DNA from 2 places in the uncultured Martelella sp. genome. Region 1 is predicted to be linked to the other one. Evidence: riboswitches for the same ligand, from Rfam matches in the RefSeq annotation. Region 1 holds a riboswitch; the other holds the start of a gene.
What was found. Region 1 has a riboswitch for FMN ahead of ribD (bifunctional diaminohydroxyphosphoribosylaminopyrimidine deaminase/5-amino-6-(5-phosphoribosylamino)uracil reductase RibD). Riboswitches for the same ligand answer to the same signal wherever they lie in the genome.
Positions count from the first base shown of each region.

Region 2: another riboswitch for FMN. It lies ahead of ACHZCU_RS18380 (DMT family transporter); the one in region 1 lies ahead of ribD (bifunctional diaminohydroxyphosphoribosylaminopyrimidine deaminase/5-amino-6-(5-phosphoribosylamino)uracil reductase RibD).

Region 1 covers NZ_CAXXFM010000001.1:1,034,577-1,049,184, reverse strand. Annotated here, with positions in the region: gene uxuA (mannonate dehydratase) at 1-943, shown strand, start outside; FMN riboswitch at 1,161-1,326, shown strand; gene ribD (bifunctional diaminohydroxyphosphoribosylaminopyrimidine deaminase/5-amino-6-(5-phosphoribosylamino)uracil reductase RibD) at 1,428-2,459, shown strand; gene ribB (3,4-dihydroxy-2-butanone-4-phosphate synthase) at 2,465-3,670, shown strand; gene ribH (6,7-dimethyl-8-ribityllumazine synthase) at 3,723-4,163, shown strand; gene ACHZCU_RS05045 (alpha/beta hydrolase) at 4,236-5,357, opposite strand; gene ACHZCU_RS05040 (cyclophilin-like fold protein) at 5,590-6,039, shown strand; gene ACHZCU_RS05035 (NINE protein) at 6,146-6,553, opposite strand; gene ACHZCU_RS05030 (TM2 domain-containing protein) at 6,564-6,899, opposite strand; gene ACHZCU_RS05025 (error-prone DNA polymerase) at 6,991-10,326, opposite strand; gene ACHZCU_RS05020 (DNA polymerase Y family protein) at 10,334-11,782, opposite strand; gene ACHZCU_RS05015 (hypothetical protein) at 11,730-12,257, opposite strand; gene ACHZCU_RS05010 (LacI family DNA-binding transcriptional regulator) at 12,559-13,605, shown strand; gene ACHZCU_RS05005 (sugar ABC transporter substrate-binding protein) at 13,736-14,608, shown strand, end outside.
Region 2 covers NZ_CAXXFM010000002.1:220,717-235,324, reverse strand. Annotated here, with positions in the region: gene lexA (transcriptional repressor LexA) at 1-621, shown strand, start outside; gene ACHZCU_RS18395 (ComEC/Rec2 family competence protein) at 575-3,052, opposite strand; gene gltA (citrate synthase) at 3,374-4,660, shown strand; gene ACHZCU_RS18385 (esterase-like activity of phytase family protein) at 5,115-7,313, opposite strand; gene ACHZCU_RS18380 (DMT family transporter) at 7,410-8,291, opposite strand; FMN riboswitch at 8,392-8,543, opposite strand; gene ACHZCU_RS18375 (HU family DNA-binding protein) at 8,717-9,010, opposite strand; partial or broken gene lon (endopeptidase La) at 9,273-11,622, opposite strand; gene clpX (ATP-dependent Clp protease ATP-binding subunit ClpX) at 11,862-13,139, opposite strand; gene clpP (ATP-dependent Clp endopeptidase proteolytic subunit ClpP) at 13,503-14,129, opposite strand; gene ACHZCU_RS18355 (GGDEF domain-containing protein) at 14,437-14,608, shown strand, end outside.

The sequences.
Region 1 (14,608 bases):
CGCGCATCTCGAAAACTACAAGGTCAGCCTCGCAAATCTCAGCCGCGCGGGGATCGAAACGATCTGCTACAATTTCATGCCGGTGCTCGACTGGACCCGGACCGATCTCGCCTGGCGCCTGCCGTCGGGTGCAACCTGCATGCGCTTCGACTATGCCGATTTTGCCGCTTTCGATATCCATGTTCTTGAGCGCAAGGGCGCGGCCGAGGATTTTCCCGAAGCAATCCGCGATGAGGCGGCGCGCCGTTTTGCCGATATGGACGATGCGCGCAAGCAGTTGCTTGCCAGAAACATTGTTTTCGGCCTGCCCGGGGCTGCCGAAAGCTTCACGCTGGAAGATGTGCGCCATCATCTTGGCGAATATGCCGCGATGTCGCCGGACGGGCTGCGCGCCAATTTCACCGCCTTTCTCGAGGAGGTTGCGCCCGTTGCCGAAAAGCTCGGTCTCAGGCTTTGCTGCCATCCCGATGATCCACCCTTCGGCCTTCTCGGCCTGCCGCGCGTGATGTCGACGGAAGCCGACTACAAGATGATGATGGACGCAGTCGACACGCCCGCAAACGGGATTACGCTCTGCTCCGGTTCACTCGGCGCGCGCCCGGACAACGACCTGCCGGGCATGATGGAGCGGCTTGGCGATCGCGTGCATTTCCTGCATCTGCGCAACGTTCACCGCGAGACCGGAGACATCAAGGGATCGTTCTACGAGTCGGAACATCTCGGCGGCGATACCGATATGGTAACACTCGTGGCTGCAGCGCTTGCAGAGGAAAAGCGGCGTCGCGAAGCGGGCCGGGCCGACTGGAACATTCCCTTCCGCCCGGATCACGGTCTCGACATTCTCGATGACCAGAACCGCAAGGCTCAGCCGGGTTACCCGGCGATCGGCCGCCTGAAGGGGCTTGCCGAACTGCGCGGCATCGTCGCCGCGCTCAGCCACTGAGGATGACCGCTCCGGCAAGGTGAAGGCTGGCGTCAGCAGGCTTTCGCGCTGCCGGAGCGAACAACTGCGTCGTGTCGACCGTTTGTCTTGCGTCGTGCCGGCGTGTGGCCGCATTGGCGGGCCGGGTTTCGGGCGTGACGGGCTGTTCACAAATTCACGCTTGTCAAATTTAAATCGCATGTCTAAGTTTATTGGCGTCGGCCGGAAGTCCGGTCGGCGACGTTCTCAGGGCGGGGTGCAATTCCCCACCGGCGGTAATTGCTCTTTTCGAGCATCAGCCCGCGAGCGCTTCGATTTCAGGGAAAACTCCTGATAATCGAAGGTCAGCAGATCCGGTGTGATTCCGGAGCCGACGGTTAAAGTCCGGATGGAAGAGAACAGCGTGTGCCAAGGTGCGCATTGTATCCCATATTGTGGGCGCAATGCGTGTTTTTCCCCGCTTTTTGCCCTGCATGGCGTCTTTGTCGAATGATGAGGCGAAAGCATGGGCATATACCCCGCCGCAGAAAATCTGAATGCCGCCGTCGTGACGGCCGCGCTTGCGCGCGCCATTGAGGGTGCCGCGCGGTTTGCCGGCGCAACATCGCCCAATCCGCCCGTTGGCTGCGTGCTGCTTGATGCCGCCGGCGTGGTGCTTGCCGAAGGGTATCACCGCAAGGCCGGAGCCCCGCATGCGGAGGCCGCGGCCATTGCCGAAGCGCGCGCGGCGGGTCTTGTCAGTCGGGTTCACACCGTTGTCGTCACGCTTGAGCCCTGCAATCATCACGGCCGCACGCCGCCCTGTGCCGATGCCATCCTGGCAACACCGGCCCGGCGCGTGGTCATCGGCGCCCCCGATCCCAATCCCGGGGTGACGGGCGGCGGTGCAGCCCGGCTTGCCGCCGCCGGGCTTTCCGTCACCTTTGCCGGTGCGATGGCCGATGAGCGGGCCCGGCAGCTGGCGCTTCTGTCATCCCGGTTGATCGCGCCCTTTGCAAAGCAGACGGTCACGGGGCTGCCCTGGGTCACGGTCAAGCAGGCGGTCGATGCCGATGGCAATATGGTGCCGCCTGCCGGTGCCAAAACCTTTACCTCGCCCGCATCCCTGACGCTTGCCCATCGCCTGCGCCGCCGCGCCGATGCGATCCTGACCGGTTCCGGCACGATCCTTGCCGATCGTCCCGAAATGACGGTGCGGCGGGTTCCCGATTTTGCCGGCAAGCAGCGTGTACTGGCGATCCTCGACCGGCGGGGAAGGGTTCCTGCGGACTATATCGCGGCGGCTGAAGCGCGCGGCTTTTCCGTCGTCATATCCGAAAATCTGACGGACAGTCTGCAGATGCTCGGCGAACGCGGTGTGCTGGAAGTGCTGGTCGAAGCCGGCCCCTCGCTGACCTCCTCGGTGCTGGAAAACGGGCTGTGGGACGAGCATGTCCATATCCGCAAAGGCGACCCCGACCGGGTTCGCATCTTCCGCCGCGCCAACGAATTTGACGACCTGAACGAGGCGATCTTTCCGCCCGGAGAACAAGAATGACCAAGATGGAACGCAATCTGACCGCCTCTTCGGTGGAAAAGGCCCTTGCTGCACTGAAAGCCGGCGGCATGGTGCTGCTGGTCGATGACGAAACCCGCGAGAATGAGGGCGATGTCGTAGTCGCTGCCGATTTCGCCACGCCGGCGGCCGTTAATTTCATGGCGAAACATGCACGCGGGCTGATCTGCCTGACGCTGACGGGCGAACAGGTCGACCGGCTGGGCCTCAAGCCAATGGTGCAAAACAACCGCGCGCGCCACGAAACGGCGTTCACCGTTTCCATCGAGGCGGCGGAAGGCATTTCAACCGGCATTTCGGCGGCCGAGCGCGCCCGCACCATTGCCGCGGCTGCCAACCCTCAGGCCGTGCCGTCCGATATCGTTTCGCCCGGCCATATGTTTCCGCTGCGCGCGGCCGATGGCGGCGTGCTGGTGCGTGACGGCCATACCGAAGGGGCGGTCGATCTGGCGCGCCTTGCCGGGCTCAATCCGGCAGCCGTCATCTGCGAGGTGATGCGCGACGATGGCGAAATGGCGCGTCGGCCCGATCTGGAAACCTTTGCGAAAACCCACGACATGCCGCTCCTGACCATCCGGGAGCTTGCCGAATACCGCATGCGGACCGAAATTCTCGTCGAGGAAGTTGCCCGGGCAGAACTGCCCACGGCCGTCGCAGGTTTCAAGGCGCATGCGTTCAAGAGCCTGATCGACGGAACCGAACATCTGGCGCTGGTGAAAGGGCCGCTCGGCAATGCGCCGCTTGTGCGTGTGCATTCCGAATGCCTGACCGGCGATGTTTTCGGCTCGCTTCGCTGTGACTGCGGCGAGCAATTGCATCAGGCCATGGCGATGATCGGCGAAGAGGGCGGCGTGATCGTCTATCTCAAGGGCCATGAGGGGCGCGGCATCGGCCTTGCCAACAAGATCCGCGCTTACGGCCTGCAGGAAGAAAAGGGGCTCGACACCCATGCGGCCAATCTGGCGCTTGGCCTGCCGGCCGATGCCCGCGACTATCACGCTGCCGTCCATATCCTGAAAAGCCTGGGCATCTCGCGCCTGCGGCTGCTGTCCAACAATCCGGAAAAGCCCGAGGCCCTGGAACGGGCGGGCTTGTCCATCGAGAAACGGGTGCCGCTGATCACGGCAACAAACCCCTTCAACGAAACCTACCTGGCAGCAAAGCGCACAAAATTCGGCCATATCCTGCCGTAAGCGCTGCGCGCCAGCATCACTTCCGACTTTTGATTCTGAAAGGAAATTCTCTGTGTCTCACCGTATCGCCATCGTCATTTCCCGCTTCAACGAAAAGGTCACGAGCGGCCTTCTCAAAGGCGCGCAAGCCGAGCTGTCGGAACGCGGCGCACCGGTTGCCGATGCCGATATCTTCGAGGTTCCGGGGGCTTTCGAGACGCCGCTGGTGGCGAAAAAACTGGCGCTGAGCGGCAAGTTTGACGGCGTTGTCTGCCTCGGCGCGGTGATCAAGGGGGAAACGGCGCATTTCGAATATATTTCGGAAGCTGCCGCCCACGGGCTGATGCAGGTCTCGCTCGAAACCGGCGTGCCTGCCTCTTTCGGCATTCTGACTACCTACACGGCCGAGCAGGCCTTTGCCCGATGCGCGGACGACAGTCACAACAAGGGCCGCGAAGCGGCTGCTGCCTGTGTTGAAGCGTTGGCGGCGCTGGCAAAGGCGGTGGCTGTTTGACGCGGTATTGACCAGAGCACGGTCAAAGGAAAATGCCTGCCGGAGGGGCTCCGGCAGGCATTTTTATTGTGGTTATGCGAGGTGCTGTTCGAAGAAGCCCTGCAGCTTGTCGAAGGGGATGATGTCGGTCTGGTCGTAGAGATCGACGTGGTCGGCACCATCGATGATCATCATTTCCTTCGGTTCGGCCGCCGCCTTGTAGGCGTCCTCGGTGAAATAGCGCGAATGTGCTTCCGAGCCCGCGATGACCAGCATCGGACGCGGCGAGATTTCGTCGACATAGGTCAGAAGCGGCATGTTCATGAAGGACAGCGGATTGGTCACGGTCCAGCCGGCATTGGAGTTGACCGAACGGGGGTGATAGCCGCGATCGGTCTTGTAGTAGCCGTAATACATGCGGATGACCGGATCATCGATGCCGTCGAGGCTGTCAGGCAGGCCGCCGGCCAACGCCGGTTCGCCGCTTTCGGCATCGTCCCAGCGCTGATAGCTCATCTGGCGCAGCCCCTCGGCGCGCTGTTCGTCGGTCAGGGCGTCATAGTACCCCTTCGCCATCACGCGCGACATGTCGTACATGCTTGTGGTGGCGACGGCCTTGACGCGCTTGTCGGCTGCGACAGCGTTCAGCGCCATGCCGCCGAAGCCGCAAATGCCGATAATGCCGATGCGCTCGCGGTCGACATTGTCATTCAGGCCGAGATAATCGATCGCGGCCATGAAATCTTCGGTGTTGATGTCCGGCGAGGCGACGCTGCGCGGCTCGCCGCCGCTTTCACCGACATAGGACGGGTCGAAGGCGACCGTGACGAAGCCGCGTTCGGCCATCGTCTGGGCATAAAGACCGGCAGCCTGTTCCTTGACCGCGCCGAACGGGCCGGCAACGGCGATTGCCGGAAGCTTGCCCGCCGCACGCTCTTTCGGCATGTAGAGGTCGCCGACAAGCGTGATGCCGTAGCGGTTGGTGAAGGTGACCTTTTCGTGGTCAACCTTGTCGCTTTTCGGGAAGGTCTTGTCCCATTCTGTCGTCATTGTCTCGTCCGTTTCTGTTGTTGTGGTCTGGGCGGATGCCGAAGCGGCAACGAGGGACGTTGTTCCGAATGCCACGGCGCCGGCGCCTGCAGCCTTCAAAAGGGTGCGACGGCCGGTATCGGCGATTTCGTTATGCGAGCCTTCCTGGGGAATTTCACGGGTCAAAATGTGTTCTCCTGGCGGGTTTGTTTTCCTTCCCGGCTTATATGGTTCCCGTCGCGGCGCGGATTAGTCGGGCTCTCTTCATTGTGGTGATGAAGGAAATTCATGAATGCCGCTTCACCTGTCTTTGATGCGCCATTTTCAGTATTTCCTGCTAATAGAGCGAGCGGGCCTGACCGGCGCTTTCGCAAATCAACGCAATCCTTGCCTCGACACAAACCAATGGAGCCATGTGATGAAGACACGACCCCGCCTTGTGAACCGCCGCAGCTTTCTTGCCGGAGCGTCCGCGACTGTTCTGCTGCCTTCGATCCTGCGCGCCCAGGACGGTTCGCTGAAGCTGCAATGCCGCTTCGATGATCAGACCGTGACGTATACGCTGTTCGATAATCCGACGGTCCGCGATCTGGTTTCGATGCTGCCGCTGGAACTGACGATCGAGGATTTTTCCAACAATGAGAAGATTGCCCACTTGCCGCGCCGTCTCGATGAAGGCGGCCTTGCGCCATTTTCGGACGAGACGCCGGGCGATCTCTGCTATTTCCTCGGCTGGGGAAATCTGGCCTTCTTTTACGCAGACTACCAGTTTCGCAACGACCTGATCCGGCTCGGTCATATCGATGGGCCGCTCGATCCGCTTACGCATCGCGGAACCTATCCGCTGCGGGTCGCTCTGACCGATTGACAGTGTCAGAGACCGGACGCGTTCCGACCTGACGCGTGCGGCGAAAGTCGCCTTGCGCAAACAGCCGCCTGGGCTGTTTGCGCAAGGCCGGGAACCGGACGGCTTTTCAGCCGGATGGTATGGCGATCAGCCTGCCGGCGCCGTCATGCTGTTTTCCGACGATCAGGCGGAAGAACACGAAAATCGTGTGCACCACATCGGCCAGGAAGCAGAGCCCGGCAATGGCCAGAAACCTGCCATCGGCAGATGCTGCGCCGGCCAGATAGAAGAAAACGGTCGCTGCAAACAGACCGAAATCGATAAAGCCGTGCACGATATTGCCGATGTAGAAATGGTGCACGCCGACAATGCCGAAAACACCGCAAAGCGCGACGGCGGTGCCGTAGCTCTTGCTGCTGATGTTTTCGGGAGCAGCCTGACCACGTGCGGTCACGCTGCCGCAATGCGGGCATTTCGGTGCGGAAAAGGCGATTTTCTCGCCGCACCGGACGCAAAAGCTCCAGCCGTGTTGCATGTCGATCAGCCTAACGGGAGAGCTTCAGGCCCTGCTTGTCGCGGAACGAACCGACGATGATCATGACGAAATCGATGATCGTCCAGATGCCGAGGCCGCCAAAGGTCAGGAGCATCAGGATGCCGGTGCCGATCTTGCCGACATAGAAGCGATGGATGCCGAGGCCTCCGAGGAAGAAGCAAAGCAGGGCTGCCGCGACCATAGTCTTGCTGGAAACCTGCTGGGCAGCAAGCGCATTGGGCGCACCGCATTGCGGGCATGACTGGGCCGTGGTGGCCATCTGGGTGCCGCAGACGTTGCAATAGGCGAGCGTGTTGGCGTTTTCGGCGGTCGTATCCAGGGACATGAATAACCTTTCTCTGTCAATAATAATTGCGCTTTTGCATGATTCGTAACAGCTTGCAATCTATTGATGTCGTTGGGGAATATGACCTGTCTCAATGAAAATCGCGGCTCGGGAACAGCTTCTTGGCCTGTTCGCGCGGGTGGCGGGCGCGGGGCTGGAGCTTGACCCGGCGCGGCGTGGCGTCGGCTTTCGGGTCGTTGACGCCGATGGCGTCGTCCATCGGGTGGCCGAGTTCGGACAGGCGCCAGGAACAATCCTCGATGGTTTCGGCAATGATATGGACGACAACACCTTCGCGCTGCAGTTTGCCCGTCACCTTCAGGAGGCGTCCGCCCATCACCGTGCGGCGGAAACGTTCGTAAACCTTTTTCCAGACCACCACATTGGAAACGCCGGTCTCGTCCTCCAGCGTCAGGAAGATGACGCCGGAGGCGGTACCGGGGCGCTGGCGGGTGATGACGAGGCCTGAGACACTGACGCGGCGCTGGCGGGTTGTGGCAAGGTCGCTGTGAAGCGTCAGCCCCGGCATGTTGGGCCGCAGCAGTTCCATGGGATGGGCGCGCAGGCTCATCCGGGTGGCGACATAATCCTCCACCACCTGCTCTCCAAGGTTCATCACCGGCAGCATCACATTCGGCTCGCTGATATGTTCACCATCGATCGGATCGTTGAAGAGCGGCAGCGGTTTCGGCGCGCGGATCGCTTTTACCCGCCACAGCGCATCGCGGCGGGATAGACCGGCATCGGCGAAGGCATCGGCCTCGGCGAGGCGCTCCAGCACCGCGGGTAAAAGGCCAGCGCGCAGCCACACGTCTTCCGGCGTCTGATAGCCGTTGCCGCGCGCGGTCTCCAGCCATTCGGCATCTTCCTTTTTCAGTCCCTTGATCTGGCGGAAGCCGAGGCGCAGCGCGTGAGCGCCATCGGCGCGGCGCTCCAGCGTGCAGTCCCAGGCACTGTGATTGACGGAGACGGGACGCACCTCCACCTGATGTTCACGGGCATCGCGCACGATCTGGGCCGGCGCGTAAAAGCCCATCGGTTGCGAATTCAAAAGCGCGCAGGCAAAGACCGCCGGATAATGGCATTTCAGCCAGGCCGAGACATAGGTGAGCATGGCAAAGGCGGCCGCATGGCTTTCGGGAAAGCCGTAATCGGCGAAACCCTTGATCTGGGCAAAGCAGCGCTCGGCGAAATCGCGTTCATAGCCATTGTCGAGCATGCCGTTGATGAACTGTGTCTCGAAGACGCCGATCGTGCCCACATGGCGAAAGCTTGCCAGCGAGCGGCGCAGCCGGTCGGCATCTTCGGCAGAGAAACCGGCTGCGACCACGGCAATCATCATCGCCTGTTCCTGAAACAGCGGCACGCCCTTCGTCCTTTTCAGAACGTCGCGCAATTCCGGCTTCGGATAGGTGACCTCCTCATGTCCCTGTCGTCGCCGCAGATAGGGCTGCACCATGCCGCCCTGGATCGGTCCGGGGCGGACAATCGCCACCTCGATCACGAGGTCGTAAAAGGTTTCGGGCTTCATGCGCGGCAGGAAGTTCATCTGGGCGCGGCTTTCCACCTGAAACACGCCGATGGCATCGGCGTTTTGCAGCATGTCATAGGTTGTCGCATCCTCCTGCGGCACCTCGGCAATGGTCAGAGGACGATTGTAATGCGCTTTTAAAAGGTCGAAGCTTTTCTGCAGGCAGGTCAGCATGCCGAGGCTTAAGACATCGACCTTGAGAATGTTCAGTGCATCGATATCGTCCTTGTCCCATTCGATCACGGTGCGGTTTTCCATGGCGGCATTTTCGATGGGACAGAGTTCGTCGAGCCGGTCGCGGGTGATGACGAAGCCGCCGACATGCTGGGAGAGATGGCGGGGAAAACCGATGATCTCGCCAATCAGGCGGATGGTCTGGGCAAGCCTGCGGTCGGAGGCGTCCAGCCCGACCTCGCGCAGGCGCTCCGGCTCCGCGCCCTTGCTGGAAATGCCCCAGATCTGGCCGGAAAGGGCAGCGGTGACATCGCTGGAAAGCCCCATCACCTTGCCCACTTCGCGAATGGCCGCGCGCGAGCGGAAATGAATGACGGTGGCGCACAGTCCGGCATGGTCGCGGCCATATTTGTCGTAAATATACTGGATGACGGTTTCGCGCTTTTCATGCTCGAAATCGACATCGATATCCGGCGGCTCGCCGCGATGGCGGGAGACGAAACGCTCGAACACCATGGAAATCATGTCCGGGCTGACATCGGTGATGCCGAGCGCGAAACAGAGGATGGAATTGGCCGCCGAACCGCGCCCCTGGCACAGAATGCCTGTCTTGCGCGCATACATGACGATGTCGTGCACGGTGAGAAAATAGGCGGCAAAACCGAGTTCATCGACCAGCGCCAGCTCTTTTTCGGCAAGCTGGCGGTGGCGCTCGGGAATGCCCGCCGGGTTGCGGCGTTTCAGCCCTTCCCAGGTGAGCCGGGCAAGACGTGCCTGCGGGGCTTCGCCGCGCGTGATTTCCGCCGGGTAGTTATAGGAAAGCTCGCTCAGGTCGAAAGTCAGCCGCGCGGCGATTTCCATGGTGCGACGGATCGCGGCCGGATGATCGCGGAAGATATGCGCCATTTCATCCGCGCCCTTCAGCCGCCGTTCGGCATTCGGCAAGGCCCGGTGGCCGATTGCATCGATGGTGATGTGGTGGCGCATGCAGGTCAGCACATCGGCAAGCTGGCGGCGGCTGGCATGGTGCATCAGCACGTCGCCGACGGCGACCATCGGCGCGCCGGTCTTGTGCGACAGGGCGGCGACGGCCTTCAGCCATGCCTGGTCGGAACCGTCATAACGCGGGGCAGCCCCGGTAAACACATGGCCGGGAAAGCACCGGGCCGCCTGTGCGATATGGTCTTCGCTCTCCGCTGTCCTGTCCGTGGCGGGCGGCAGTGCGATCAGGATGGAGCCTTCGGCCCCGTTCAGCATGTCGGAAAGATAAAGCAGGCATTCGCCCTTTTGCGTGCGCAGCTTGCCACGGCTCAAAAGCCGCACGAGCTTCTGATAGGCGGGCTTGTCGCGGGGCAGGGCAATGAAATCGACCGGGCTGTCGGAAAGCACCAGACGACAGCCGACAATCAGGCGCGGCAGGCGGAAGGCTTGTGACTGTTGCGGTGCAGGGGGCTGAGGGCTGACCTCGTCCACGGGCACGCGTGAGGACGGGTCGAGGCGTTTTTTGCTGCCCGTTTCGCCCTCTTCCGGGGGCGTTTCCAGCCGGTGGCGGATTTCCTTCAGTTCGCGAAAGCCGCGCACGACACCTGCCAGCGAATTGCGGTCGGTTATCGCAATGGCGGCAAGCCCCAGGGTTGCGGCGCGTGCCACCATTTCCTCCGGGTGCGAGGCGCCGGTGAGGAAGGTAAAATTGGTGGTGACGCAGAGTTCGGCATAATCCATGACGGCCTCACGCAAACAGGCCGTGCACGAACCAGCCGGGGGCCTGCGGCGTGTGATACATCCACAGTCGCAGTCCCTGACGGGTTTCCACCTTCCAGTAATCGCGCAACCCCGAGCGCCAGCTTTCATCCGGCCGCCACCATTCCGGCGCGATCCGCTCCGGGCCGGTTGTGCTCGCCGTTTCAAGGCGCATGCGCCGCCAGGAAAAACGCGAAGGCGGGCGGCGGGCGGGTGCGGCGGTGACCGGTTCGGGTGCAAAAAGCTTCAGCGGGCGGGGGCGGGGGGCATGCCAGTCCATATCGATCCGCCCGGCCGTGGCCGGCAGTTCGGCAAAGCCGCGTTCGGGAATATGGCTTTCCACCGGCTGGAAGCGGAGGATATTGTCGATGCCGATCCTGACGCCGAGACGGGTTATCAGGTCGTCCAGCGCATCTGCCGGGGCGGTGCCGCTGTCGCTCAATTGTTCAGCCGGCAGGTTTTCGACAGAGGTCGCCTCAAGCCGCATCCGCTCGATGCCGAAACCGGCATCGACGGCGGCGACGGACCGTTCGAACAGGCTGAGAATGCGCGCGGCCTCCCGCATTGGCCTGGCCAGCCGCAATTCGCAGGTTTGCGCCGTGGAATCGGCCCGCGTCAGGGTAAGCCGCAAGAGCCGAGCACCGGATTCCCGGGCTTTCAGCTTTTGGCAAAGCCTTTCGACGAGGCGCGACAGTGCGGCCATGACATCGTCCATGAGGCCGATGGGGTCCGGCAGCATTATCCTGACGCCGTAATGCGGCGGCTCGGAAAGCGGAGAGACGGTTTCGCCGCGCTGGCCGGTTGCCTGATCGAGCCGTTCGATCAGCGCCATGTCGAAACGCCGCGCCAGCGTTGCCCGCGGCAGGGCGGTGAGATCGGCAATGGTGTTGAGGCCGAGGCGTTTGAGGGCCGTATCGGTCTTCTCATCGGTTCGCAGGGCGGCGACCGGCAGCGGGCCGAGCGCCTGTGCGGTCTTGCCTGTGCCTGCAATGCCGGGCGCGAAATGGGCAAGCGCCCATGCCGCGCCGCGCGTATCGGCAATGCCGATCTTCACGGAAAGCCGGGTGCGGGCAAGGCGGTCTTTCATATCCTCCAGCATTGCGGCCTCGCCGCCGAAAAGATGGGCTGCGCCGGTAATGTCGAGCACCAGCCCGTCCTCGCCATCAAGCCCGGCATGCGGCGTGTAGCGCGTGGCCCAGCGCGCCAGCATGGTCAGAAATCGCCGGTCGGCGTCAATGTCGGCGGGGCGGGTGACAAGGTCGGGGACATAGGCGCGGGCATCCGCCACGCCCATGCCGCATTCCAGCCCCTGCCGCTCCGCCGCTTCATTCAGCGCATAAAGCCGCTCGTGATTGCTCTGGATGGCGATGATGGCGAACGGACCCTCAACCGGGCGCAGCCTCAGGGCCCGCTCGCTCGGCAATCTCGGAAACCACATGGATACGACGCGCCGTTTCATCCCAGCCTACGGTCCAGTTTTTATTTGTTCCTGTTTTGTTCTTTATAATGGACCAGTCCTGCAGAGTCGAGTCGGAAGCTGAAAAGCGCGGTTTGCAGAGCCAGCGCGTGGTCGCCGCCTGATTGCCCATGCCCTCGGGAAACAGTGACAGACCGATGGTCCTTCCGGTTTCTGCCGCAAGCTGCAAACGGCGGCCGGGTGTGAGCTCGACCTGTCTGTCGAGTTCCATGACGACCAGCCGGACCGCGCCCGAGCGCAGGCCCTCCTCGGCGCAGGCAAGTGTTTCGGTCTGGTCTTTCGTCCGGGCAATGATGAGGTCTTTGGGGTCGAAAAAAGCGGCGGTGCCGACGGGGTTGAGCGTCTCGGAAAACCATTCCGGCTTCACCCACAGCACCGGGCCGCCTGTCTGCCCGGCCAGGCTTGCCGCAAAAAACGCAGCGCCGGCGCCGGACACATCATGCGCCCGGCCGGCTTTCAACGGAAAAAGGCTTTCAAGGTCATCCTGCATGGAGGGATGATATAGTGATTATCAGGAGAATGAAAAGGGAACAAATGCGCGCACACGTTGGAAGATTTCACCGTGGAACAGACGTGCGATATCCATATCACGGCGGCTGAAAAAGTAAGCAAATATTTACAATAACGTCTCTTGACAGCAATCGGTGAATATGAAAACCTGATTGCGCAAACGATAAACCAACGATGAGCAAACGATTGCTCAAGCGTTTCGGGTGGTTTGCGCCGGGAGGAATATTTTGGCGGACAGGGTGTCGAAACTGCAATCGGCAAGCGCTTACCAGCGCAGCACGATCCGCGATGTCGCGGCGAAGGCGAATGTCAGCGTGACGACCGCCTCGCGGGCGCTCAATGGCACCGGCCGGATGTCTGACGAAACCCGAAAACGGGTGCGTGCCGCCGCCGCTGAACTCGATTATCGGCCGAATTCCATTGCGCGCGGTCTGGTGCAGCAGCGCTCCTTCACGCTCGGCCTTCTGACCAACGATATGTATGGCCGTTTCACGCTGCCGGTCGCAGCCGGCCTTTCGGCCGCCATGGCGGATCGCGGAGTCTCTGTTTTTCTGAGTGCCGGCGAATATGAGCCGGACAGCCTCAAGCTGACCCTCGGCGCCATGGAGGAAAAGCGCGTCGACGGTCTGGTGATCACCGGCAAGCGCATCGATCGCGGCCTGCCGATCGACCTGCCACCGCTTGGCATGCCGGTGGTCTATGTCTATGCGGCAGCGCCCGAAGGCGCGGTCAGTTTCGTGCCGGACGACACCAATGCGGCCAGGGACGCGGTCCGGCATCTCGTGAGCCTCGGGCGCAAAAAGATCGCGCATATTACCGGTCCGCGGGCTTTCAAGGCGGCGAGCCTGCGCGAAGCCGGGTGGCGTTCGGCGCTTGCCGAGGTCGGGCTGGAGCCCTTCGGCGAAGCGATGTTTTCCACATGGACGGAGGCGCACGGCTACGCGGCGGCGCATGCGCTGATTGCTGCGGGGGAGCGTCCGGATGCGATTTTCTGCGGCAATGACCAGATTGCCCGCGGCGTGATCGATGCCTTTGCGCTGATGGGGATCAGCGTGCCCGATGACATTGCCATTGTCGGTTTCGATAACTGGGAGGTCTTCGCCGCTGCCACGCGCCCGCCGCTGACGACGGTGGATATGGGGCTTCCGGGCCTTGGACGAAGCGCCGGTCTGGCGCTTCTCGACATGATTGACGGCGAGCCCGTCGCGCCGGGCATCCGCGAGACGCCCTGCACGCTCGTCGTCAGAGAATCCTGCGGTGCAAAACCCGACTGAGCTTTGCGCCGGGAAACCGCCCCGCCAGTGTGAGACGCCGGTTTCAGGGGAGGGAATTGCGCAATTTGCGCAAACGTTGGCTCAAGCTGTTTTGAGCGGCAGCATGATTTTTAAACGGGAGGTAATGGAAATGAATATCAGGACTTTTCTAGGCGGTGTGGCGATCGCCGCAATCGCATTGCCGGGGCTTGCCCAGGCGGAAACATTCTCGCTCTGGGTCCGCTCCGACGGCTCGGAATTCATGCCGAAACTGGTCGATGCCTTTAATGCAAAAGGCGAGGACAAGGCCGAACTGCAGATCGTGCCAGTGAATGAGCTGGTGCAGAAATATGCGATTGCGGCCGCCGGCGGCTCCGAGCCGGACGCGCTTTCGCTCGACCTGATCTACACGCCGTCCTTTGCCCAGGCAGGGCAGTTGAAGGACATGACGGAATTCGCCAAGTCCTTGCCCTATTACGACCATCTGTCGAAGGCGCATCTGACGGTCGGTACCTATGACGGCAAGATTTACGGCATGCCGTTCTCTGCCGATGCCTCGGTGTTGGTCTGGAACAAGAACCTGTTTGAGGAAGCAGGGCTTGATCCCGACAAGGCGCCGACAAACTGGGCGGAGGTCCGTGAGGATGCCGAGGCGGTCTCAGCGCTTGGCGATGAAACTTACGGCTTTTATTTCTCCGGCAATTGCGGCGGCTGCAACATCTTCACCTTCATGCCGCTCGTCTGGGCTTCCGGCGGCGTGCTGTTCGAGGATGAAGGCGCGAAGGCAACGGTGACGACGCCGCAGATGAAGGATGCGATCGAGTTTTACCGCGGCATGGTCGAGGACGGGCTGGTGCCGGCAGGTTCCCAGACCGATTCCGGCTCGAACTTCTTTGCAGCCTTTGCTGGCGGCAATATCGGCCTCACCCCGTCTGGCTCGTTCGCCATCGGCGCGCTCAACAACCAGTATCCCGACCTTGAATACGGCGTGACCTATTTGCCGGGCAAGGATGGCGACTGGTCG
Region 2 (14,608 bases), on a different contig from region 1:
AAGGAAGCCCTGGATCTGGCGTCCAAATCGGGCATTCACCGGTTGATCACGGCGCTGGAGGAACGGGGTTTCATTCGCCGGCTTCCCAACAGGGCGCGCGCGCTTGAAATTCTGCGCATGCCGGAAAGCCTTGGTTCTCAGCCGCCACGCCGCGGCTTTTCACCGAGCGTGATTGAAGGCAGCCTCGGCAAGACGCCTGCCGAAAGCAAGACACCGGCTGCCGGAAATGACAGCGGCTCGACCGATATCCCCGTCATGGGGCGGATTGCAGCCGGCGTTCCGATCTCGGCCATACAGGAAAACACCCACGCAATTGCCGTTCCGGCCGAAATGCTGGGAACCGGCGAACATTATGCGCTGGAAGTTAAGGGCGATTCGATGATCGAAGCCGGGATATTCGACGGTGACACGGTGGTCATCCGCAATATCAACACAGCCGCCCCGGGCGATATTGTCGTGGCGCTGGTGAATGACGAGGAAGCAACGCTGAAACGTTTCCGCCGCAAGGGCGCATCGATTGCACTGGAAGCCGCCAACCCGGCCTATGAAACCCGGATATTCGCGGCCGATCAGGTCAAGGTTCAGGGCAAGCTTGTCGGCCTGATCCGCCGCTACCACTGAAGAAATCGAGGGTTTTCGGCAGGCTGACAGGATCAGCATACGAATCGGAACGCCAACTATAGAGGCGGTGTTGGTTCCACTGACGCTTTACTGCCGTGATGGCAGGCGTGACGGAAACGTGGGTTCTCACACAGGAACCGGTCGGGTTAGGCTCTGAGGACGTGGTGTTTCCGTTTCTTGATTTTGAACCATCGGTATCTTGGACGGTAAACTGCAAGGTGCCGTTTTGGCGGCGCAGTGCTGGTGTGATGAGAAAACCAGGCGAACGGCATGTCTGAAAACCGGGCCGGTAGACGCTGATGATGATGTCGGCGTGATCGCAGGCAGGGCCTACGAGCGCGGGCCGGAATATCTGTGCTACGGTCAGACCGCTTCCGGGAAGCGATGCCACACACCATTCGCCCTTTTCACAAATGAATACACCGGATTGCGTCCGCGCGGCCTTTATATCCTCGGCAAGGGCGGTGCTTGCATTGGTGATTTGTCCAGCATCCAGGCGGTCGAACCGGTCCGTGTCTTTCAGTATCGCAGCGTTGTTTTCGGTTTCGCTCGGCGGTCGTGTGGCGTTGATGGCAAGTGCGCTCTGCCACTGATCGAAGATGAAGGAAGGCGGACGGCGCTTGCTGAGCGCGGCCGTATCACCGGTGACAATCGCAACCAGCGCGCCGTCTTCGGAGACAAGCAGAAGCGGCGACCGGTCGCCTTGAGAAAAGGCGGGCAAGGCAAAGGCAATTGCCATCGGCACCAGTCCGACAAGCCTGAGGCGGGTGCGCAGCAGAACCAGCAGCATGAACCCGACAAGGAAAAGCAGCAGAAATCCGCGGGGCATCGCACCGGTATCGAGCGCGCCGCCAAGACCATTGACCCATTCCGCAATGGCAATCACCCGGTCGAGCCCCCAGCCCATGGCCAAAAGAAAGGGGCCGTGCAGATTGAGCGGCATGGCCAGCATGGCCAGCAGCCCGGAGGGCATCACCAGAAAGGTGACAATCGGCATGGCGAGCAGATTGCCAAGCAGACCGTAGCCGGCAATCCGCTGAAAATGCGCCATGGCAATCGGCGCTGTCGAAAGCCCGCCGATAAGTGCGGTCAACAGAATACCGAAAGCCCCCAGCATGACGATGCGGACCACTGTGCCGACCGGCATCGACGCCGGGCGAGCATATTCGCGACGCTGCCAGAAGCTGTAGCCCGCAATAAGCGCCAGTGTTGCGGCAAACGACATCTGCATGCCGGGGCCGACTGCTTCCGACGGCGAAACGACGAGGATGACGAGCCCCGCAAGAGCGACATTGCGCATGCTGATGGCCGGACGGTCGGCGACGGCGGCAAGCAGCATGATCGCCAGCATGATGAAAGCGCGCTGCGCCGAGACCTGCATGCCCGAAATCGCAAGATAGAACCCGGCAGCCCCGATCGCGGCCACAGCAGCGAGCTTCTTGGTGGCAATCGCTTCTGCCGCCTTTGGAGAAAACGACAGGAAAAGACGCAGGCTTGAAAAGAAGATACCGGCGGCGAGCGCCATGTGCAGCCCCGAAATGGCAATGACATGGGCAAGGCCGGCATTGCGCAACGCGTCCAGCGTGTCATCATTCATGGCGCGACGCTGCCCGGTGATGATCGCATTCGCGAAAGCCCCCGATTCGTCTGGCAGGACAGCGCGAATGCGCCCGGCAATCGTGTCGCGCAGGCTTTCGACCCTGTGGCGCATGAACAGGCCGATGGACTGAAGGTGGCTTTTTCCAGGCGCGTGAAGATCACCGGCAAGCGCTTCCGGCGCGCCATAGAAGAACCCCACCGCGCCGATCCCGTCGAAATAGGAAAGAAATCCGAAATCGACGAGGCCCGGCAGCGCCGGTCCGGAGGGCGGTGAAAGCCGGGCAAGGCCGGTGAAAGCACCGCCGATATCGACCGGCGGCGATTTGCCGCGGGCAACAAGGGTGACACGCTCAGGTGGACGGTGGATCACCGGATCGTCGGTGGCGATGACGCGCACCACATAACGCCAGCCATTTTCGGTCGGCTCTCGCGCGTCCACCACGCCGGTAACGTGGGTTGTCACCGGTGAGTCGAGCATCACCGTGGCAAGCCGGCCCGTCTCAAGCTGCGCCAGAAATGCGCCGCTGAGAAAGAGCGCAACCAGACCGGCGCCCAGCCGTTTCACCGGACCGGCATTGCGCAACGAAACGGCGGCAACAAGGGCGACCGCCCAATAGAGCCACAGCCCCCACGAAAACGGCGCTGCGGGCCGAAAAAACCACCACGCGGCCCCCAGAGCCATCACAAACGGCGCAAACAGAAAGCTGCGTCCATAGGCAAGTTCTTCGGAAAAAAGCGTGCCGACGTCCCTGCCCTCCGGCTGCCCCGCAGAAGTTGGCGGATTCCAGACCGTATCGCTGCCGGAAGCGGCTTTCGTTCGCCATCTGCGCAAGCGGCCACGAACGGCGCCGCCCCCGTGCCGCTTTGGACGTTCCGTAACCTGTTTCTCGCCCTCTCCCATCAAAACCGCCCCGCCACAACCTAAGGTATCGTGTGGTTACCTGGAGCAAAAAGCAACGTTGCAGAACGCAGCTTGCGGAAAAATTTCCTTTTCAGAAGCTCAAAAAACTTGCTAAACGCAAATTATAAATCATCACCCGCACCGCAACATGAACCATTCAGCGGCTTGGCAGCGGCGCATCGATCCTATACCTAGTTGGTACCTTTGATCGTGTTTATCACGCGTCCCGCGCTGGAAGATTTGGAGGATAGCATGACGGAAACTGGCAAACTCACCTTGGACGGACAGGAACTGGAACTGAACGTCGAAGCAGGCACCTTCGGTCCAAAAGTGCTCGACATCAACAGCCTGTACAAACAGTCAGGCATGTTCACATACGATCCCGGCTTCACCTCGACGGCATCGTGCAAATCGGCAATTACCTACATCGATGGCGACAACGGTATTCTGCTGCACCGCGGTTATCCGATCGACCAGCTGGCCGAAAATGCCGACTTCCTCGAAATCTGCTACCTGCTGCTGTTCGGTGAACTGCCGACGGCAACGCAGAAGAAGGATTTCGACTTCCGCGTCACCCATCACACGATGATTCACGAGCAGATGACACGGCTTTTCACCGGTTTCCGCCGTGATGCTCACCCGATGGCCATCATCTGTGGCGCTGTCGGCGCCATGTCGGCCTTCTACCACGACTCGATCGACATCTCCGATCCCTACAAGCGCGAGATCGCCAGCGTCCGCATGATCGCCAAGATCCCGACGATCGCGGCAATGGCTTATAAGTACCATGTCGGCGAACCCTTCGTGTATCCGCGCAACGATCTCGGTTATGCGGCCAATTTCCTGCATATGTGCTTTGCCACGCCGTGCGAGGAATACAAGGTCAACCCGATCCTGTCGCGCGCGCTCGACCGCATCTTCATCCTGCATGCAGACCACGAGCAGAACGCCTCGACTTCGACGGTGCGTCTTGCCGGTTCTTCGGGCGCCAATCCGTTCGCCTGCATTGCCGCCGGCATTGCCTGCCTGTGGGGCCCGGCGCATGGCGGCGCCAACGAGGCCGCGCTCAACATGCTGCAGGAAATCGGTTCGGTTGACCGGATTCCGGAATACATCGCCCGTGCGAAGGACCGTGATGATCCCTTCCGCCTGATGGGCTTTGGCCACCGCGTCTACAAGAACTACGATCCGCGCGCCAAGATCATGCAGAAGACCTGCCACGAGGTTCTTGGCGAGCTCGGCATCAAGGACGATCCGCTTCTCGATGTCGCCATGGAACTGGAAAGAATTGCGCTGACGGACGAATACTTCATCGAGAAGAAGCTTTATCCGAACATCGACTTCTATTCCGGTATCACGCTGAAGGCGCTGGGCTTCCCCACCACCATGTTCACGGTGCTGTTCGCGCTCGCCCGTACGGTCGGCTGGATCGCCCAGTGGAACGAGATGATCGAAGATCCGGAACAGCGCATCGGTCGCCCGCGTCAGCTTTACACAGGCGCTGCCGAACGCGACTTCGTCGCCGTTGCCGACCGCTGATCGGTCAATACACAGTTCGAAACGTTGAAAAGACAGGCCGGTCGTCAGACCGGCCTGTCTCGATTTGTAGACAAAGCAGCCCCTCACTCTGGGGTCATCCTCGGGCTCGCCCCGAGGATCCAGGGCCAAACGATATACGCTCACTTTAAACCCTTTTTTATCAAAGGGTTGAGTTGAATGGATGCTCGGATCACGTCCGAGCATGAAACCTGTGGGAACGGCTGGTGGAGGCAACAACCCTACGTCTTCGGGTTTGTCAGCAGTCTGAGACAGGCCGGTCCTTAGACCGGCCAATTTTTTTATTTGCAGGCCATTATTGTCCCGATAGCTCGCCCCGAGCATGGCGCAGGTGGAGAAATACCGGCGATATAAAAAGGCCGCAGTGCATTTTGCACCGCGGCCTCTCCAGGACATCTCCCCGGGCAGCATTCCTGCCGCCCGGACTTGTTATGCGTTACTGCGTCATCGGAACCTTGAAAAACAGCGTTTCGCCGGAGCTGTCGTCCACGCCGTCATTGTCGGTCACGGCATAGGCCGTGCCATCGGCGGCGATGGTGAAGCCTTCGATCTTGTCGACAACATAGCCATTGGTGGCCGACTTCATCAGCGGCAGCAGATCGGTGACTTCTTCCTTCTGCACAACCGGCAGCTCCGCGCCGATCGGCGCCGGCTTCATGTCCGAAAGCGCAACCTTGTAGAGCTTCTTGACCTTTGCGGCTTCGCCGATCTGGTTGTCGCGCTCGATGATGTAGGCATTGTCGCCATTGACGGAAATTTCGGAAAGGCCGATCCAGCCCTTCTCCGGGGTTTCCAGCGGATAGGAGACTGCGCCCCACTCACCGGTCGCCGGCGTGTAGGCCAGAAGCTTGACGAAGCCCTTCTCGTCGTCGCCCCATTCGCGCTGGACAGCCATCCACAGCGTCAGATCATCGCCCTCGCCCACCGTGGTGATGCCTTCCATGCCGAAACGCGTCTGGTTGGCGAGCAGTTCATCCGGCAGGTTGATGGTTTCGGTGATTTCACCGGTCCCGTCGATGTGCAGAACCCTGTGCGGCACTTCTTTGTCGGGATGACCTTCGGAAGCCAGCCAGAAGCCGCCATTGCCGTCCACGGCAACGCCTTCGAGATCGAGCTTTTCCGCCGGCTGTCCATCGCGCGTCACGCGGATGGCGTCGGTGATCAGCGCCGGCTTTCTGGAAGCGTCGATGATGAAGACGGACGGCTGCGCCGAATAGAAGCTGTCATTGACCGCGTAGAGCCTGCTGGCGTCTTCCGGGTCGGCGGCAAGACCGGAAAGCGCACCAAACCCGATCAGCGGATCATGGTTCACATCAGAGGCGATCTGCGGATAATCGGCCTCGCCCTCTTCATAGGCATAGAGCATCACATGCGCACGCACGCCGCCATCGGGCCCGAGGTCTTCCTCATTGGCCGTCACCAGCAGGTTGCGGGCGGGAATGGCAACGCCGCTTTCCGGTGCGATACCCGAGGGCAGAAGCTGCATCAGCTCCGGAGCGTCCTGGACATCGTCATTGTAGACGCCGACAACGGAACCGCGCTCGGACATGACGAAAAGATAGTTGTTGTCGCCGAACCGGCCGGTGATCAGCCCTTCCGGCTCAACGCCCTTCTTGCCGGCACGCTTGTCCGGGAAGTGACCGATGGAGGCGACGGCACGTTCGAACGAGGCACCGGCCTCATACAGCAGCTCGCCGGTATCGGAAAAGATCGAGAAGCCACGCGAACCGCCCTTGTAGTCGCCCTCATTGGCGATCACGAAGCGATCGTTGTCGAGCCATTTTACGGTGTCGGGCTCGCGCGGAATACCGGTCAGCGAACCGGTGAAATCGAGGCGACCGTCGCGTTCGGTATCAATGCCGGCAAGATCGACCGTGCCGGCGGCAAAGTGGTTCTTCACCTCGCCGGTATTGCCGTCGACGATGACGATACCGTTGTTTTCCTGCAGCGTGACGACAATCTCGTTGTCATCGTTGATGTCGACAAATTCCGGTTCCGGATCGCTCGGCGCGGTCATCTCGTCAAAACCGGTCATGGCAACATGTTTCGTCGTTGCACAGTCGGCGCCGCCGTCGTTCAGCGCGATGATCACCAGATCGCCGGCGGGCATCTGCGGAATTTCACCGTCATTCAGGTCTTCGTCGCGCTCGTTTTCGATGGCAATGGCCACGATCGCGCCATCGGGCGATACGGCAACCGAGTCGGGCTGGCCGCCGAGATCGCATTTTGCCTCAAGCGTTTGCGATGCAATGTCGATCACGCCGAGGAAGCCGAAGGGCGCGGTGAAGCTTTCGGACGTGTTGACGCCGACATAGGCTTTCGCGCCGGAAACAGCCACCGAGGTCGGTTCGCCGTCGAGCTTGACGGTACCGGCGGCCTTCGGTGCGCGCGGGTCGGTGATATCGACGAAACCGACGGCTTCAAGCGGGCTGTCGGAATAGACCAGCATATTGCCGTCTTCGGTTGCCGTGATGATTTCCGCGGACGTGGCGCTCATGACGTCCATATCTGACGGAAGGTTTTCGGCGACGTTGAAAACGGCGATGCGGTTGAAGACCGGCTCTGCGGACGCGGGGATCGCGGCTGAAGCCAGAAGTGCGGCAGACAGCGCCGCGCCGGTAAGACGGAGTTTCATAGGTTTCCCTCCTGAGGTTGAAACACCGGAGGGTTGTGCGTCACGGCTGTGACAGGATGATTACGTCCCGATGACGCCGGTGTGACACCATCGCCGTCATCGCTCACGCCGCCGCTCGATCAGCAGGATCGACAAGGAGGCCGCCACGATCATCATACCTCCGAGCCAAAACAGCATATCGGGCGCATAGCCGAACACCAGCCAGCCGCCGAGAACATTGAGCGGCAGTTTCAGGTCGTCGAACGGCTGGACATAGGCGGCATCGGCGCTGGAATAGGCCAGCGTGAGAAAATACTGCGCCAGCACGGTCATCAGCCCCAGCGCCAGCATGATCCACACGGCATCGCCCGTGGGCACGGCGAAACCGCCACCGATCGCCACCACGGCATTGATCGGCGTCAGCAGCATCAGCAGCCAGACGGTGATCGATTCCGGCTTTTCGTGCGCCGTCAGCTTCTTGGTGATCAGCGATGTACCGCCCCACAAAAGCGCAGACAGCACCGGCAGCAGCGCCGCCCAGGTGAAACCCGACGACCATGGCTGCAGGATCAGCACAGCGCCGGTAAAGCCGACAGCCGTGGCAATCCACCGCGACGGCCCGACACGCTCGCCCAGAAAGATCCTGGCGCCGACAATGATAAAGAAGGGTGACGTCATCACCAACGCAATCGCCTGGCTGAGCGGAACGGAGGCAAGACCGATGGCCCAGGCCTGAACGCCAAGCGCGGAGAGCGCAACACGCGCGATATGCTGCCACGGATAGGCGGTGCGCATCACCGCAAGCCCGGTGCGCCAGAGATAGGGAATGGCAAACAGAAAGGCGATGCCATATTGCCAGAAGGCAATGGACGAGGCCGCAAAACCCATCTTCATGGTGAGCTGCTGGATCAGCACATTGCCGGCGGCATAAACCACACCGGCGAGCACCATCCAGAATGCACCGGTCAACGCGGGAGAACGATAGATTGCCTTGCTCATGCCTGTCTCGATCCTTCATGGCGCCCGGGGCGCATGCAATAAGGGGACGGACGACGCATGGCGCCGGCGGCAATCGGCAAAAGCCGAGACATCCGGCAACCCGCATTCTCTTTCTTCCGGACTGTAACCGTCGGCTCCGGATTTCAACCGGATCTGCTGACCCTTTCCGAGACTGACCGGAAAGGCGCTCGCGGGCTTGCGTGAAAGACGCTTACCGCCGGTGGGGTATTTCACCCCGCCCCGAGAATGTGCCGTCGGCAGAGTTCTGTCTCCGGCATGGTTTGTTGTGCAACAAGTAGTGACATCGCCGGTCCGCGGCAAGTCAATTCTGACGGGGACGTCGGTAACTGAGCGTCAACGAAACAGGCAACAAAAAACCCGGGGCCAGGGCCCCGGGTTTCGTGCCATTCATGAGAAGGCGGAACTTAGGAGTTGCAAGCTTCCTTGAGGCCCTTGCCAGCCGTGAACTTCGGAACGTTGCGGGCCGGGATATCGACCTCTGCACCCGTCGACGGGTTGCGGCCCTTGCGCGCAGCGCTGTGCGACACGGTGAAGGCACCGAAACCGGCGAGGCGAACTTCGCCGCCGTTCTTCAGTTCACCCTGTACGGCGTCGAACACGGCGTCGACTGCGGAAGCCGCATCGGTTTTGGACAGACCGGCCTTTTCGGCAACGGAAGCTACGAGTTCACTCTTGTTCATGTTTCCACCCTTTCTCAAATGGTTCGAAACGGATCAATTTTTTCCCAGGGGCCTCGGCAAGGCTTACACCGCTACCCGCTGACATCCAAAAGCCTTGCGTTTCAAGGAATTGCAATAGGCTTACGGCAATTTGTGGGGAAAAGGACGACCAAAGGACGACCTCAGGGGCCCCTTTTCCACAGGAGCCCCTGAAAAATGGCGAGAATTCGGCGTTAATGCGCCACTGTTTTGTTCGAGTCACCGTCTGATTCATCAGCGGGAATCGAGACCGGATCAGTCTCCGGATCCCACTCGATGGGCTGCGGCGCCTCGACCAGCGCATGCTGCAGCACCTCGCCCATGCGTGACACGGGAATGATTTCCAGACCGTTCTTCACGTTGTCCGGGATCTCCGGAAGGTCCTTGGCGTTCTCTTCGGGGATCAGCACCTTGGTGATGCCACCGCGAAGTGCTGCCAGAAGTTTTTCCTTCAGACCGCCGATCGGCAGAACCCGGCCGCGCAGCGTGATCTCGCCTGTCATGGCCACGTTCTTGTTCACCGGAATACCGGTCATCACCGAAACGATCGCCGTTGCCATGGCGACACCGGCAGACGGTCCGTCCTTCGGCGTTGCTCCTTCGGGAACATGGACGTGAATGTCAGTCTTGTCGAACATAGGCGGCTTGATGCCGAAATCGACCGCACGCGAGCGAACATAGGATGCCGCCGCAGAAATCGATTCCTTCATGACATCGCGCAGATTGCCGGTGACTGTCATGCGGCCCTTGCCGGGCATCATCACACCTTCGATCGTCAGAAGCTCGCCACCGACTTCCGTCCACGCCAGACCGGTCACGACACCGACCTGGTCGTCACCTTCCGCCTCGCCATGGCGGAAGCGCTGGACGCCGAGATAATCCTCAAGGTTATCCGCCGTGACATGCACCGCGGTCTTGTCGCCCTTGACGATCTCGGTCACGGCCTTGCGGGCCAGCTTCATCAGCTCACGCTCCAGGCTGCGCACGCCCGCCTCGCGGGTGTACTGCTGGATCGTGCGTTCCAGCGCGCCGTCGTCGACCGAGAATTCCTCGGGCTTGAGCGCGTGTTCACGGATTGCCTTGGGCAGCAGGTGACGCTTCGCGATTTCCAGCTTTTCCTGTTCGGTGTAGCCGGCAATGCGAATGATCTCCATACGGTCCATCAGCGGGCCGGGAATGTCGAGCGTGTTGGCCGTGGTGATGAACATCACGTTGGACAGATCATATTCGACTTCCAGATAGTGATCCATGAAGGTCGAGTTCTGTTCCGGGTCCAGCACTTCGAGCAGGGCCGAGGACGGATCGCCGCGGAAATCGGCGCCCATCTTGTCGATCTCGTCGAGCAGGAACAGCGGATTGCTCTTGCCGACCTTCTTCATCGACTGAACGATCTTGCCGGGCATGGAGCCGATATAGGTGCGCCGATGACCACGGATTTCCGATTCGTCACGGACACCGCCAAGCGCCATGCGCACATATTCACGCCCCGTCGCCTTGGCGATCGACTGCGCAAGCGAGGTCTTGCCGACGCCGGGCGGGCCGACGAGGCAGAGGATAGGCCCCTTGAGCTTCTTGGCGCGCGCCTGCACGGCAAGATACTCGACGACCCGCTCCTTGACCTTTTCGAGGCCGAAATGGTCTTCCTCGAGCACCTTCTCGGCATGCTTCAGGTCACGCTTGATCTTCGACTTCGCGTTCCACGGCAGGCCGGTGAGCCAGTCAAGATAGTTGCGCACCACGGTCGCTTCCGCCGACATCGGGCTCATGTTGCGGAGCTTCTTCATCTCCGCATCGGCCTTTTCGCGTGCTTCCTTGGTGAACTTGGTCTTCTTGATGCGGTCTTCCAGTTCGGCCATTTCGTCACGGCCGTCCTCGCCCTCGCCGAGTTCCTTCTGAATGGCCTTCATCTGCTCATTCAGATAATACTCGCGCTGGGTCTTCTCCATCTGCCGCTTGACGCGGGTGCGGATACGCTTTTCGACCTGCAGGACGGAAATCTCGCCTTCCATGAAGCCGAGCGCCTTTTCGAGGCGTTCCTTCACGCTGGTGGTCTCCAGCATTTCCTGCTTTTCCGTCAGCTTGATCGCAAGATGCGAGGCAACCGTGTCGGCAAGCTTCGAATAGTCCTCGATCTGGCCGGCAGCACCGACGACCTCGGGCGAAACCTTTTTGTTCAGCTTGACGTAGTTTTCGAATTCGGAAACCACCGAGCGGGCCAGAGCCTCGATCTCGACAGCGTCTTCTTCCGGTTCGCCCAGCACTTCGGCATCGGCTTCGTAGAAGTCGTTTTCCAGCCGGACATCGCCGATGGCGGCGCGCGACTTGCCCTCGACCAGGACCTTGACCGTACCGTCGGGCAGTTTGAGAAGCTGCAGCACATTGGCAATGGTGCCGATGCGGTAAAGCGCATCGGGTTCGGGATCGTCGTCGCCGGCGTTGACCTGGGTAACCAGCATGATCTGCCGATCGGCATTCATGACCTCTTCCAGCGCGCGGATCGACTTTTCGCGGCCGACAAAGAGGGGAACGATCATGTGGGGGAAAACCACAATGTCACGCAATGGCAACACCGGGAACGCAGCATTTTCCGCTGCAGGCGCGTTCTGCGTCATGTCTGTTTCCTTTCAGGCAGCCCGGCCGCACACCGGGCATTGACGGACTGCTGGGAGGACAGTCCGAAAGTTCGTCTCGATTGTTGCGGAACAAGTGGCGCTTTAAAAGAGCGATTTCAACCTTTGCCCGTGTTTTCGGCGGAACAACGGGTCATTACACGCGTTTTGTCGTGTTTGTCCGTAAAACGACGAAGGCAGGGACCTGCCCTGCCTTCCGTTTCACTTTGAAAACGCCGCGATCAGGCCGATGCGTTTGCCTTGTCGTCCGCGTGATTTTCATAAATGTAGAGCGGCTGCGAGGTCCCCGAAACAACTTCGTCGGAGATCACAACTTCGCGAACGCCCTTCATGGCCGGCAGTTCGAACATGGTGTCGAGCAGGATCTTCTCCATGATCGAGCGCAGTCCGCGCGCGCCGGTCTTGCGTTCGATCGCCTTGCGGGCAATCGCCATCAACGCGTCCTCATGGAAGGTCAGTTCGACATCTTCCATTTCGAACAGGCGCTGATACTGCTTCACGAGCGCGTTCTTCGGCGCGGTCAGGATCTGCACCAGCGCCGTCTCGTCGAGATCCTCGAGCGTGGCGATGACCGGCAATCGGCCGATGAACTCCGGGATCAGGCCGAACTTGACCAGATCTTCCGGCTCCAGATCGCGCAGCACATCGCCGACCTTGCGGTCGTCAGCCGCCTTGACCGAGGCGCCGAAACCGATCGACGTCCGTTCGCCGCGCGCCGAAATCACCTTGTCGAGACCGGCAAAGGCACCACCGCACAGGAACAGGATGTTGGTCGTATCGACCTGCAGGAATTCCTGCTGCGGATGCTTGCGCCCGCCCTGCGGCGGCACGGAGGCCACCGTACCTTCCATGATCTTCAGCAATGCCTGCTGCACGCCCTCGCCCGAGACGTCACGCGTGATCGACGGATTGTCGGACTTGCGGGAAATCTTGTCGACCTCGTCGATATAGACGATGCCGCGCTGGGCGCGCTCGACATTGTAATCGGCCGATTGCAGCAGCTTCAGAATGATGTTCTCGACATCTTCACCGACATAGCCAGCTTCCGTCAGCGTCGTCGCATCCGCCATCGTGAACGGCACATCGATGATCCGCGCCAGCGTCTGGGCAAGATAGGTCTTGCCGCAGCCCGTCGGGCCCACCAGCAGAATGTTCGACTTCGAAAGCTCGATGTCGGAACTCTTGGAGGCGTGCGAGAGGCGTTTGTAGTGGTTATGCACCGCAACCGACAGAATGCGTTTTGCATGGCTCTGGCCGATGACATACTCATCAAGCACACCCATGATTTCCTGCGGTGTCGGCACGCCGTCGCTGGACTTCACCATTGAGGTCTTGTTTTCCTCGCGGATGATGTCCATGCACAATTCGACGCATTCATCGCAGATGAAAACCGTCGGGCCAGCGATCAGCTTGCGGACTTCGTGCTGACTCTTGCCGCAAAAGGAACAATAGAGCGTGTTCTTGGAGTCACCGCCATTGTTACCGCCGACTTTGCTCATTATCACTTCCTTCCAGTAAGCCGTCCCTTGATCCGGATGAACGGCCACTCAACTTTTTCGCTTCTACCGTACGTCGAAAAGCTTGCAAAACATCAGGGCAACAAAACGACGTATCGGCGCTACTGGCAACGGACGCAAACGCCAAACAACGTCCCACCGGCTATCCATGAAACCGGATATCAAATCCGGTTTTCCATACTATTAACGGCTTGAGCGCCGGTTTAAACCCAAAAAACGCGATCGTGAACCCGAATTACCGTCTCAAAGTCCACAAAACAAACAACGCACCCGCCGACGAGACCGTAAAGTCAGGTCCCGCACGGAGGAAGCGCGGTTCAGATACGCATGATCGGGCGCCGAAGATCAGTTGCCGCCCTCGATTTCACTGCGCGAGGTCATGACCTTGTCGATAAGGCCCCAATCCATCGCCTCACTCGCATCCATGAAGTGGTCACGATCGAGCGTCTTTTCAACCTCTTCATAGGACTGACCGCAATGGCGGACATAGACCTCGTTGAGGCGGCGCTTCATCTTGAGAATGTCGCGGGCGTGGCGTTCGATATCCGAAGCCTGGCCCTGGAACCCGCCGGAAGGCTGATGCACCATCACGCGCGCATTCGGCGTGGCAAAACGCATGCCCTTTTCGCCGGCGGCCAGCAGAAGCGAGCCCATCGAAGCGGCCTGACCGATGCAAAGCGTCGAGACAGCCGGGCGGATAAACTGCATGGTGTCGTAAATCGCCATGCCGGCGGTCACCACGCCACCGGGCGAATTGATGTAGAGCGCGATTTCCTTCTTCGGATTTTCCGCTTCGAGGAACAGCAGCTGGGCGCAGATCAGCGACGCCAGATGATCCTCCACGGGACCGGTAAGAAAGATAATCCGCTCCTTGAGCAGGCGGGAATAGATGTCATAGGAACGTTCGCCGCGATTGGTCTGCTCGACGACCATGGGTACAAGAGCCATCGCGGTATCTACGGGATTTGTCATGTCTGTCCTTCGGCCGGCTGATCGGAACCGTTTTTCATCGAATCTTTCGTTACCCTCCTACATAGAGTGCCTCACCCGGTCACTTCAAGAGAAGTGTTTTCAAAGCGTGCATCCGGCTTTCGCCGACACTTCGCCGCCATTGACGGATTGCAGAGATTTGCCGCTGCAAAACAACGCATTCAGAACGATTAAATCGATTAACTTTAAAAATGGTCCAGGGAATGTGTGGTGAAGCTTAACCATGAGGGCTACTAACGGCATTCGATTTCATCAAGTTGGGAAGCGATCCGCCGCCTTGCATTATAACTTGACGGCCGTTTTTGTCTGGGCGGCAGACTGTATTCTGTTGTCCGTGCTGTTGCTGCCGCTGTGGCTGCGCAACAAAGACCGGAGCTTTATCCTGTTGTGGTCGGTATCGCTGTTGCTGATGGGGCTCGGACTTGCCGGTCTGATCGCCATCGGTGTTTACGGCGTCCGCT